Chelatococcus sp. YT9: one gene and its partner. The protein of the gene in region 1 interacts with the protein of each later gene in a pairwise test. Links are inferred from orthologs where the notes say so. Each region holds a gene or a part of one and is shown on either strand. Other genes may lie near its edges.

What was found.
Region 2: the proteins of rlmB (region 1) and KIO76_RS19110 interact in binary tests that used the Escherichia coli proteins (3 or more experiments, as listed by UniProt). The link is inferred for Chelatococcus sp. YT9 from one-to-one orthologs.

Annotation. Positions count from the first base shown.
Region 1 is NZ_JAHBRW010000001.1:2,832,817-2,838,392, reverse strand. What follows is about bases 1,407-4,198. They hold rlmB (23S rRNA (guanosine(2251)-2'-O)-methyltransferase RlmB), read left to right. Parts: upstream 1,407-2,284; coding sequence 2,285-3,112; downstream 3,113-4,198. Other genes in these bases: KIO76_RS12925 (MFS transporter), read left to right, coding at 3,467-4,198; tuf (elongation factor Tu), read right to left, coding at 1,407-1,595. Outside these bases: more of tuf, read right to left, coding at 405-1,406; more of KIO76_RS12925, read left to right, coding at 4,199-5,149; KIO76_RS12920 (hypothetical protein), read right to left, coding at 5,393-5,576. UniProt on the Escherichia coli protein: Specifically methylates the ribose of guanosine 2251 in 23S rRNA.
Region 2 is NZ_JAHBRW010000001.1:4,138,534-4,141,711, reverse strand. What follows is about bases 1-2,846. They hold KIO76_RS19110 (NAD(P)H-hydrate dehydratase), read left to right. Parts: upstream 1-590; coding sequence 591-2,102; downstream 2,103-2,846. Other genes in these bases: KIO76_RS19105 (multicopper oxidase family protein), read right to left, coding at 2,107-2,846; KIO76_RS19115 (P-II family nitrogen regulator), read right to left, coding at 1-255. Also shown: more of KIO76_RS19105, read right to left, coding at 2,847-3,178. UniProt on the Escherichia coli protein: Bifunctional enzyme that catalyzes the epimerization of the S- and R-forms of NAD(P)HX and the dehydration of the S-form of NAD(P)HX at the expense of ADP, which is converted to AMP.

The DNA of each region.
Region 1 (5,576 bases):
GAACCCGCAAGGGCCCTTGGCGTCGGGGGCCTGTTGCAATACCAGTCTCGATCAGCGCAACTTGCAAAAACTGCAGTCAGGAATTGATAGTCGACCGTCGAGGATCCGCTGGCAGGAGTGGAGGGACTCGAACCCCCAACCCCCGGTTTTGGAGACCGGTGCTCTAGCCAGTTGAGCTACACTCCTAGCGGACGCCTGCGGAAGCAGGCCGACCATGGCGCCCACTCAAGCCAAAGCCAAGCTCGAGATGGAATCGCCACGCCATTCCTATACATCACTCGCGCGACATGGCGATAGGCGAATGATGGGAATATTCACCGCCGCGCCCAGCTTACGGCGCGGCAGCCGTGCGACGCAGGCGAACACGCGTTTTCATCGCGCGTTCGCCTGGTGTTGCTGGTGTCTTACTCGATGATGGAGGCGACCACGCCGGCGCCAACCGTGCGGCCACCTTCGCGGATCGCGAAGCGAAGCTTCTCTTCCATGGCGATCGGAACGATCAGCACGACTTCCATCGTCACGTTGTCCCCAGGCATCACCATCTCGGTGCCTTCCGGCAACGTCACGACACCCGTCACGTCCGTCGTCCGGAAGTAGAACTGCGGACGATAGTTCGTGAAGAACGGCGTGTGGCGACCACCCTCTTCCTTCGTCAGGATGTAGGCTTCCGCCTTGAACTTCGTGTGCGGCTTCACCGAACCCGGCTTGCACAGCACCTGCCCGCGCTCAACGTCCTCGCGCTTCGTGCCGCGCAGCAGCGCCCCGATGTTGTCGCCCGCCTGACCCTGGTCAAGGAGCTTGCGGAACATCTCCACGCCCGTAACCGTCGTCTTGACCGTCGCCTTCAGGCCGACGATCTCGATTTCCTCGCCGACCTTCACGATCCCGCGCTCAACGCGGCCCGTCACAACCGTGCCACGACCCGAGATCGAGAACACGTCCTCGACCGGCATCAGGAACGGCAGGTCAACCGGACGCTCCGGCTGCGGAATATAGGCATCGACCTGCGTCATCAGCTCGAGCACCGCGTCATGCCCGATCGTCGGCTCGCGGTCTTCCAGCGCGCACAGCGCCGAACCACGCACCACCGGGATGTCGTCGCCGGGGAACTCGTACTTCGACAGAAGCTCGCGAACCTCAAGCTCGACCAGGTCGAGAAGCTCCGCGTCGTCCACCATGTCGACCTTGTTCAGGAACACCACCAGCGCCGGAACGCCAACCTGGCGCGCCAGAAGGATGTGCTCGCGCGTCTGCGGCATCGGGCCGTCAGCCGCCGACACAACCAGGATCGCGCCGTCCATCTGCGCCGCGCCCGTGATCATGTTCTTCACGTAGTCCGCGTGGCCGGGGCAGTCCACATGCGCGTAGTGACGGTTCTTCGTCTCGTACTCAACATGCGACGTCGAGATCGTGATCCCGCGCGCCTTCTCCTCAGGCGCCTTGTCAATCTGGTCATACGCCGTGAACGCTGCACCGCCAGACTCAGCCAGGACCTTCGTGATCGCCGCCGTCAACGACGTCTTGCCATGGTCAACGTGACCAATCGTCCCGATGTTGCAGTGCGGCTTCGTCCGCTCAAACTTCTCTTTGGCCATCAGTCACAAACCCTGGGCATTGCCATCATGATAAAGGATCGGACCTACCGATCCCCCGAAATTGCGCGATCGTCTAGGGGGTTTCACTCGCTTGCGCAAGTGCCAGCGGCGCAATTAGTGCCGTTTTGCGGGATCCCCGCTGCGACACCCGCCACAATAGGCCTCTGCAACCGGTCCCGACAAACACCAAATCACGTCCCTGCCCGCCGCGCTGTCCGACAACGCCGTGCTCAAAACCATCAACGAAAGGAATTCGATGAGGCCGTGGAGCGGGTGAAGGGAATCGAACCCTCGTCATCAGCTTGGAAGGCTGTTGCTCTACCATTGAGCTACACCCGCTAACGCACGTCAGGCTTGGATGGTGGAGGGGGTTGGATTCGAACCAACGTAGGCGTAGCCAACGGATTTACAGTCCGTCCCCTTTAACCACTCGGGCACCCCTCCGGCCCATCCAGCATGACCGACCCCGGTGGGTCGATCACCTTTCCGCTCACCTGCAGCGCAGGAGCAGTGGCGCGTTCTTAAGAGGAGGCGGTTATGGGTGTCAACTGCAAAACCGGGCTGGCGCGCCACAATCCCCTGTGTCAAACCTGCCCGACGGTGACGCGGGCCTGGGTCAATGGCGAGAACGCCTTAGCTAGCCGAGCTCTCGCCAAAAGTGCCCATATCTGTGGAAACGAGCAGTAACAATGAGTGATGATCAGCGGCGGTCTCGCCACGGCAAATCCGGCCATGGCCATAAATCTGGCCCTGGCAGATCGAATCGTCCGGATTGGCGCGCGAGACGGGCAGCCGAGATCGAGGACGGCGTCGTTCTCTACGGCTGGCATCCTGTCGTCGAGGCGCTTTCAAACCCCAAGCGCCGCATCCGCCGCTTGCTCGTGACCGAGAACGCGCAGCGACGCTTGGCCGAGGAACTGGGCACGCTCCGCGTCACACCGGAACTCGCCCGCCCAGACGAGATCGCGCGCAAGCTGGATCCGGACGCGGTGCATCAGGGGCTCTATGTCGAAGCCGACCCACTCCCCTCACCCACGATCGAGACGATGAACGCGCGGTCGTTGATTCTCGTCCTCGATCAGATCACCGATCCGCATAATGTCGGCGCCATCGTGCGCACGGCCGCCGCCTTCGGCGTGGACAGTATCGTGACTACCGCCCGGCACAGCCCGTCGGCGACGGGCGTAATGGCGAAATCGGCGTCGGGTGGTCTTGAGCATGTCCCCTTCACCATCGTGCGCAATCTCGCGGGCGCCTTGCAGACCCTCCGCGAGCGCGGCTTCCTATGCATAGGGCTTGACTCGGCCGGCGAGACAGAGCTTGAGGCCGTCCCCCTGCGCCGGCCAGTCGCGCTCGTCCTCGGCGCGGAGGGCAAGGGCTTGCGGCAGCTCACCCGGGAGCGCTGCAACGTTCTCGCGCGGCTCGACATGCCGGGGAGCATCAAGAGCCTGAACGTATCGAATGCGGCCGCCGTCGCCCTATACGCCACCTCGCGCGCACTAGCCGCTCTTGATTGAAACGGTGTGACCTAGCCGGCGCTGGCGCCTGGTGACACACCCAGCAGCCCAGTCCCGGTGCCAGGCGTGGGCCGATGTCCAACCTGTCCCTCACCGGCTATGGACGCCCGTGAAGGCGGGATCATAAGCATGCCTACGCGCCTGTCCGCCAGATAGTACCGCGTCGATCCATTCAACTTTCGAATGACGACGAATTGACGAGCGACACGATACCGCCTCCCGCCGTAATTTTCCGGTATTGAACGTACGATCCGGCATGATTCTCAGGCGCAGCCGCAATGTTCGCAAGCAACCCTGCCCTGAATTGCCTAGATCGGAGGACAATAAAACGAGGAAACACTTTAGGAGGCGTCAATGAGCGTCGCGGCAGCGGAAGCGATATCCGAGCAGAAGCGGCCTATGACTCGCGAAGAGCGCAAAGTGATCGTTGCGTCTTCGCTTGGCACGGTCTTCGAATGGTATGATTTTTACTTGGCGGGTTCTCTCGCCGTCAATATTTCGATGAACTTCTTTTCCGGCGTCAATCCGACCGCCGGATTTATTTTTACATTGCTTGGCTTCGCCGCCGGCTTTGCGGTGCGCCCCTTCGGCGCCTTGTTCTTCGGACGGCTCGGCGACCTCATCGGCAGAAAATATACGTTCCTCGTGACGATGACCGTCATGGGTATCTCGACCTTCGTGGTCGGCCTTCTTCCGAGCTACGCCTCCATCGGCATCATCGCCCCAATCGCCTTCGTCGTCTGCCGCTTGTTGCAGGGCCTGGCGCTAGGCGGTGAATATGGCGGCGCCGCAACCTATGTGGCCGAGCACGCGCCCCAGGGCCGCCGCGGTTTCTATACGTCGTGGATCCAGACGACCGCGACGGTCGGCCTGTTCCTGTCTCTCGTCGTTATTCTCGTCCTGCGCATGTCGATGTCGACCGAAGCCTTCAATGAATGGGGCTGGCGCATTCCCTTCCTTCTGTCGATCCTCCTGCTCGGCGTGTCCATCTGGATCCGTCTGCAGCTCCAGGAATCGCCGGCCTTCGTCAAGATGAAGGAAGAAGGCTCGGGATCGAAAGCGCCTCTCAAGGAAGCTTTCGGCACGTGGCGGAACGCCAAGATCGGCATCATCGCGCTACTCGGCGGCACAGCCGGCCAGGCCGTGGTCTGGTACACCGGCCAGTTCTATGCCCTGTTCTTCCTGACCCAGACTTTGAAGATTGACGGAACAACAGCGAATATCCTGATCGCTCTCGCTCTCCTGATCGGAACGCCCTTCTTCGTGTTCTTTGGGTGGCTGTCGGACCGCGTCGGCCGCAAGCCCATCATTCTAGCGGGCTGCCTGATCGCCGCGATCACCTATTTCCCGCTGTTCGCCGCGCTCGGCAAATACGGCAATCCGACTTTGATCGCCGCTCAGGAAACCGCGCCGGTCACCGTCATTGCGGACCCGGCCGAATGCTCGTTCCAATTCAATCCTGTGGGCACGTCGAGCTTCACAACCTCCTGCGATATTGCCAAGTCCTTCCTGGCGCGCAATGCCGTGAACTATTCCAATGAAGCGGCACCGGCCGGCACGATCGCCAAGATCCGCATCGGCGACCAGGTCATCGAATCCTTCGACGCCCGTGCTGCCGGCGCCGAAGCGGCCGCGCGCACGGCCGCCTTCACGAAGACCGCCACCGAGGCAATCCGCTCGCACGGCTACCCGGCCGCGGCAGATCCAGCCAAGATCAACATGTTCATGATGACGCTCATACTGACCGTCTTGGTGATCTTCGTGACCATGGTCTATGGTCCGATCGCGGCGTTGCTGGTGGAACTCTTCCCCACCCGGATCCGCTACTCCGGCATGTCCTTGCCCTATCACATCGGCAACGGCTGGTTCGGCGGCTTCCTTCCGCCTACGGCCTTCGCGATTGTCGCGGCCACCGGCAATATTTACTCAGGCCTGTGGTATCCCATAATAATCGCGCTCATGACGTTTGTGGTCGGACTCCTTCTGATGCCGGAGACCAAGGACCGCAACATCTTCACCTACGAAGGGGACAAGTGATCGACGCTATCGTCGCGCGGCGCTCCGGAGGATTGTGGCGCCGCGTGGCCTCGTCATCAGGACGATTCGATCCCGCGAACACATAAAAACTGCAATTTCGGTAAAAGCTCGCGGAACTTGGTCCCTACTCCAACGTTGTCAGACCAGGCAATTGATGCGTTTTATCGAGACCCTAAAAACCCCGCCTCACGGCGGGGTCTTTTTTTCGGGCTGCTTACCGGCTGGCCGCGCGCCTAGGATCCCTTAGCGCTCGCAGACGGTCACGGTGCGTGTACGCCAGACGCCGTTGACGATCACGCGGCGTGGGGCACGGTAACAGTAGGATCGGGTGGAATTAGCCGCCGCCGCGATCCCTGCACCCAGAATGGCGCCCGTCGCTAGGGCAGCGCCCGCTCCCCAGCCATCATAGCCGTAGCCATAGTACGGA
Region 2 (3,178 bases), 1.3 Mb from region 1 along the record:
CCGACCTGTCTGGGCGGCCTTCCGGATCGCCTCGATGGCCCGGTCCACCATATCGTCGGCAAGGACGATCTCGATTTTCACTTTGGGCAGGAAATCAACCACATATTCGGCGCCGCGGTAGAGCTCCGTATGGCCTTTCTGCCGGCCGAAGCCCTTGGCCTCGATGACGGTTATGCCCTGCAAGCCGAGGTCCTGCAGCGCTTCCTTTACCTCGTCGAGCTTGAAGGGCTTGATGATCGCATCAATTCTCTTCATCCGTCGTGGTCTCCCCTAGGCGCCTAGCTTCCGATGGCGAACGTGACTAGACGGCTCTTACCATCAATGGGTCGGTGGCGGCCATGTCGAAGTTTGCGGAACGGGCTGTTGAGTGCCGCAATGTTCATCAGCGGACAGCACAAAAATTATGCATTTGATGACCTTTTGAGCTTCAGCCGTTCAAGGAGCGGAAAACTTCCCCTTTGGTGCTCGGGAAGACGCCACGAACTGCCCTGAGAATTGCCCGGGGGCTGCTTTGCGTTCGGGGACATTCATCTATGGTGTCGTGTATGCGACGGCTCCGAGAGCTTAACTGCGTGAACGGCGAGGGAATGATGTACGAGATCCTCACCAATGCTGCGGTACGCGAGGCCGATCAGCGCACGATTGCTTCAGGCGTGCCAGGCTGGGAGCTGATGGAGCGGGCAGGGCGGGCCGTCGCTCACCGGGCGGCGGAATGCGTGCCCGTCGGGCGAAGGGTCGTCGTCGTTTGCGGTCCTGGCAACAACGGAGGCGACGGTTTCGTCGCCGCCCGGATCCTTGCCGAGGAAGGTTACGAAGTCGCGCTTCATCTCCTTGGCTCCCCGCAGGCGCTGAGCGGCGATGCGGCTTGGGCTGCCGGCACCTGGCGCGGCGCAGTCAGCCCGCTTGCTGCGATGAATCTCGTAGGCGCGGAGCTCATCATCGATGCGCTGTTCGGCACAGGGCTTTCGCGAGACCTGGAGGGGGAGGCCGCCGTTGCCATCGCCGCGATCAACGCCTCGAAGGCCTATGTGATCTCGGCCGACATTCCATCTGGCATTGATGGGGATACGGGCGCGGTGCGCGGCATCGCGGTGATGGCGCACGAGACCGTTACATTCGCCCGGCGCAAGCCCGGACATCTTCTTCTACCGGGCCGGCTGCATTGCGGCTCGGTGACGATCGCCGATATCGGCATCAGCGACGCGACCGTCGCCGCCATCGCGTCGCCCTATGCCGCCAATGCTCCGGGGCTATGGCTAGCTACTTACCCGCTGCCCGAGACGGCCGGGCACAAATACGGGCGGGGCCACGCGGTTATCGTATCCGGCGGCATTGGCAGTACGGGCGCGGCGCGGCTGTCCGCGCGCGCTGCGTTGCGTGTTGGGGCAGGGCTTGTCACCGTAGCCTCGCCGCCCGCGGCGCTAGCGGTGAATGCTGCCCATCTCACCGCGATCATGGTGCGGTCGATCGATGGCGCGGGAGGTCTGAAGTCGCTCCTCGCCGACGAGCGCCTCAATGCGCTTGCGATAGGGCCCGGGGCTGGTGTGGGTGACGCTACACGCGGTTTGATATCGGTCGCAGCGGAAGCGGGCCGGGCGCTTGTCATCGATGCCGATGGCCTGACGAGCTTTGCCGTTGAAGGTGCGGCTGGCCTCGCCACCCTCACGTCGCTTGCCAAAGTCAACCCCGCGCCAACGGTTCTGACACCTCATGAGGGTGAATTTTCACGTCTCTTCAGCGAGGTAAATGAGATAATTAAAGCGCCGTCGAAGCTGCAGCGTGCGATAGCCGCGGCGCACCACACTGGCGCGGTCGTTGTTCTCAAGGGCGCAGACACCGTGGTCGCGACACCTGACGGCCGGGCGATCGTCAATGACAATGGCACGCCTTGGTTGGCGACTGCGGGGACGGGAGATGTCCTCGCTGGGTTCATTACGGGTCTTTTGGCGCAGGGGATGCCCGGCCGGGAGGCCGCGGCTGCCGCCGTCTGGCTGCACGGGGCGGCGGCTCGCGCTTTTGGCCCGGGCCTCATTGCAGAGGACCTGCCGGAAACCTTGCCTGCTGTGCTCAAGCGTCTTTTCGAGCGCAGCGGCCCGATATGAAAAGTCAGGTGACCTCGAACCAACTCGCCATGCCGCCGCCGAGACGATCGAGGATCGCGGAACTGATCATCCATTTGCCAGAGCCTTCGGTGACGAAGGCAACTCGGACAGTACGGCCGGCCGGGATTGCGATTGTGTCCTGCCAATAGGGCTCCCAGCCGTCATCGAGGGCGTGCAGAAGGCGGGCCGTGTGCCCATGGAGGTGGAGCGCCTGCAGGAACTCCGTCTTGTTGACCAGGCTCAGCACAACGGGCTTGCCTTGCCCGATAGAGAAGAGGGGCTTGCGGGCGTCCGTGAAGGCGACGCCATTGATACGCCAGATCCGCGATACGTCGCTCGGGAAAGGCTGGCCGGCTGTGACGCCTCCTTCGAGCACAAGATCGGCGCGTAAAGCCGAGGCAAGATCAATAGCTTCTGGGAGGTTATTGCCGAGGAGTTTTATCTCACCGGCCTTGGCATTGGGTGAGAGGGCGCCCTCTGTCTTGATGGTGAGCAGCGGCAAGCCCTGACCAAGGACAGCCACGACGTTGCCGGAGACACCCGTCTCCGTGGCGCAATGCAGGATCAGATCAGCCCGGTTGCCGGGTAGCAGTGCGAGGGTGTCGCGGGCTGGCGGGAAGGGCTCGGCCGGCTGGCCATCGAGGGCTATGACTTCGACCGCGAATTTCTCAAAGCGTAGGCTGATAGGACGGGCGTTGGAGGCATTAACAAGGCGCAGGCGTATCCGGCCGCCTGGGGCAACCGCGAAAGTCTCCGGGGCGGCTTGGCTGTTCACCGTGAGCCAGTTGCCGAGCCGACCAACCGCGCCGATCTCTTCGGCGGTGCCGAACCCAGGTCGGACCATGTTGTCATCGCCGAGTGCCCAATCATCGAGCACGATCGCGAGATCGGCGTCCACGGTCGGCGGTTCATCTTCGTCAACGACGAGAATACCGTAGAGGCCGCGCTCAGTCTGTTCTGCAGCCGTGTCCGGGACCATCGCGTGATACCAGTAGGTACCGCTGTCGCGTGGCGTGAACCGGATCTCCCGGCTCGCGCCGGGTGCGAGCGGCTCCTCGGTCAAGCCCCCGACGCCG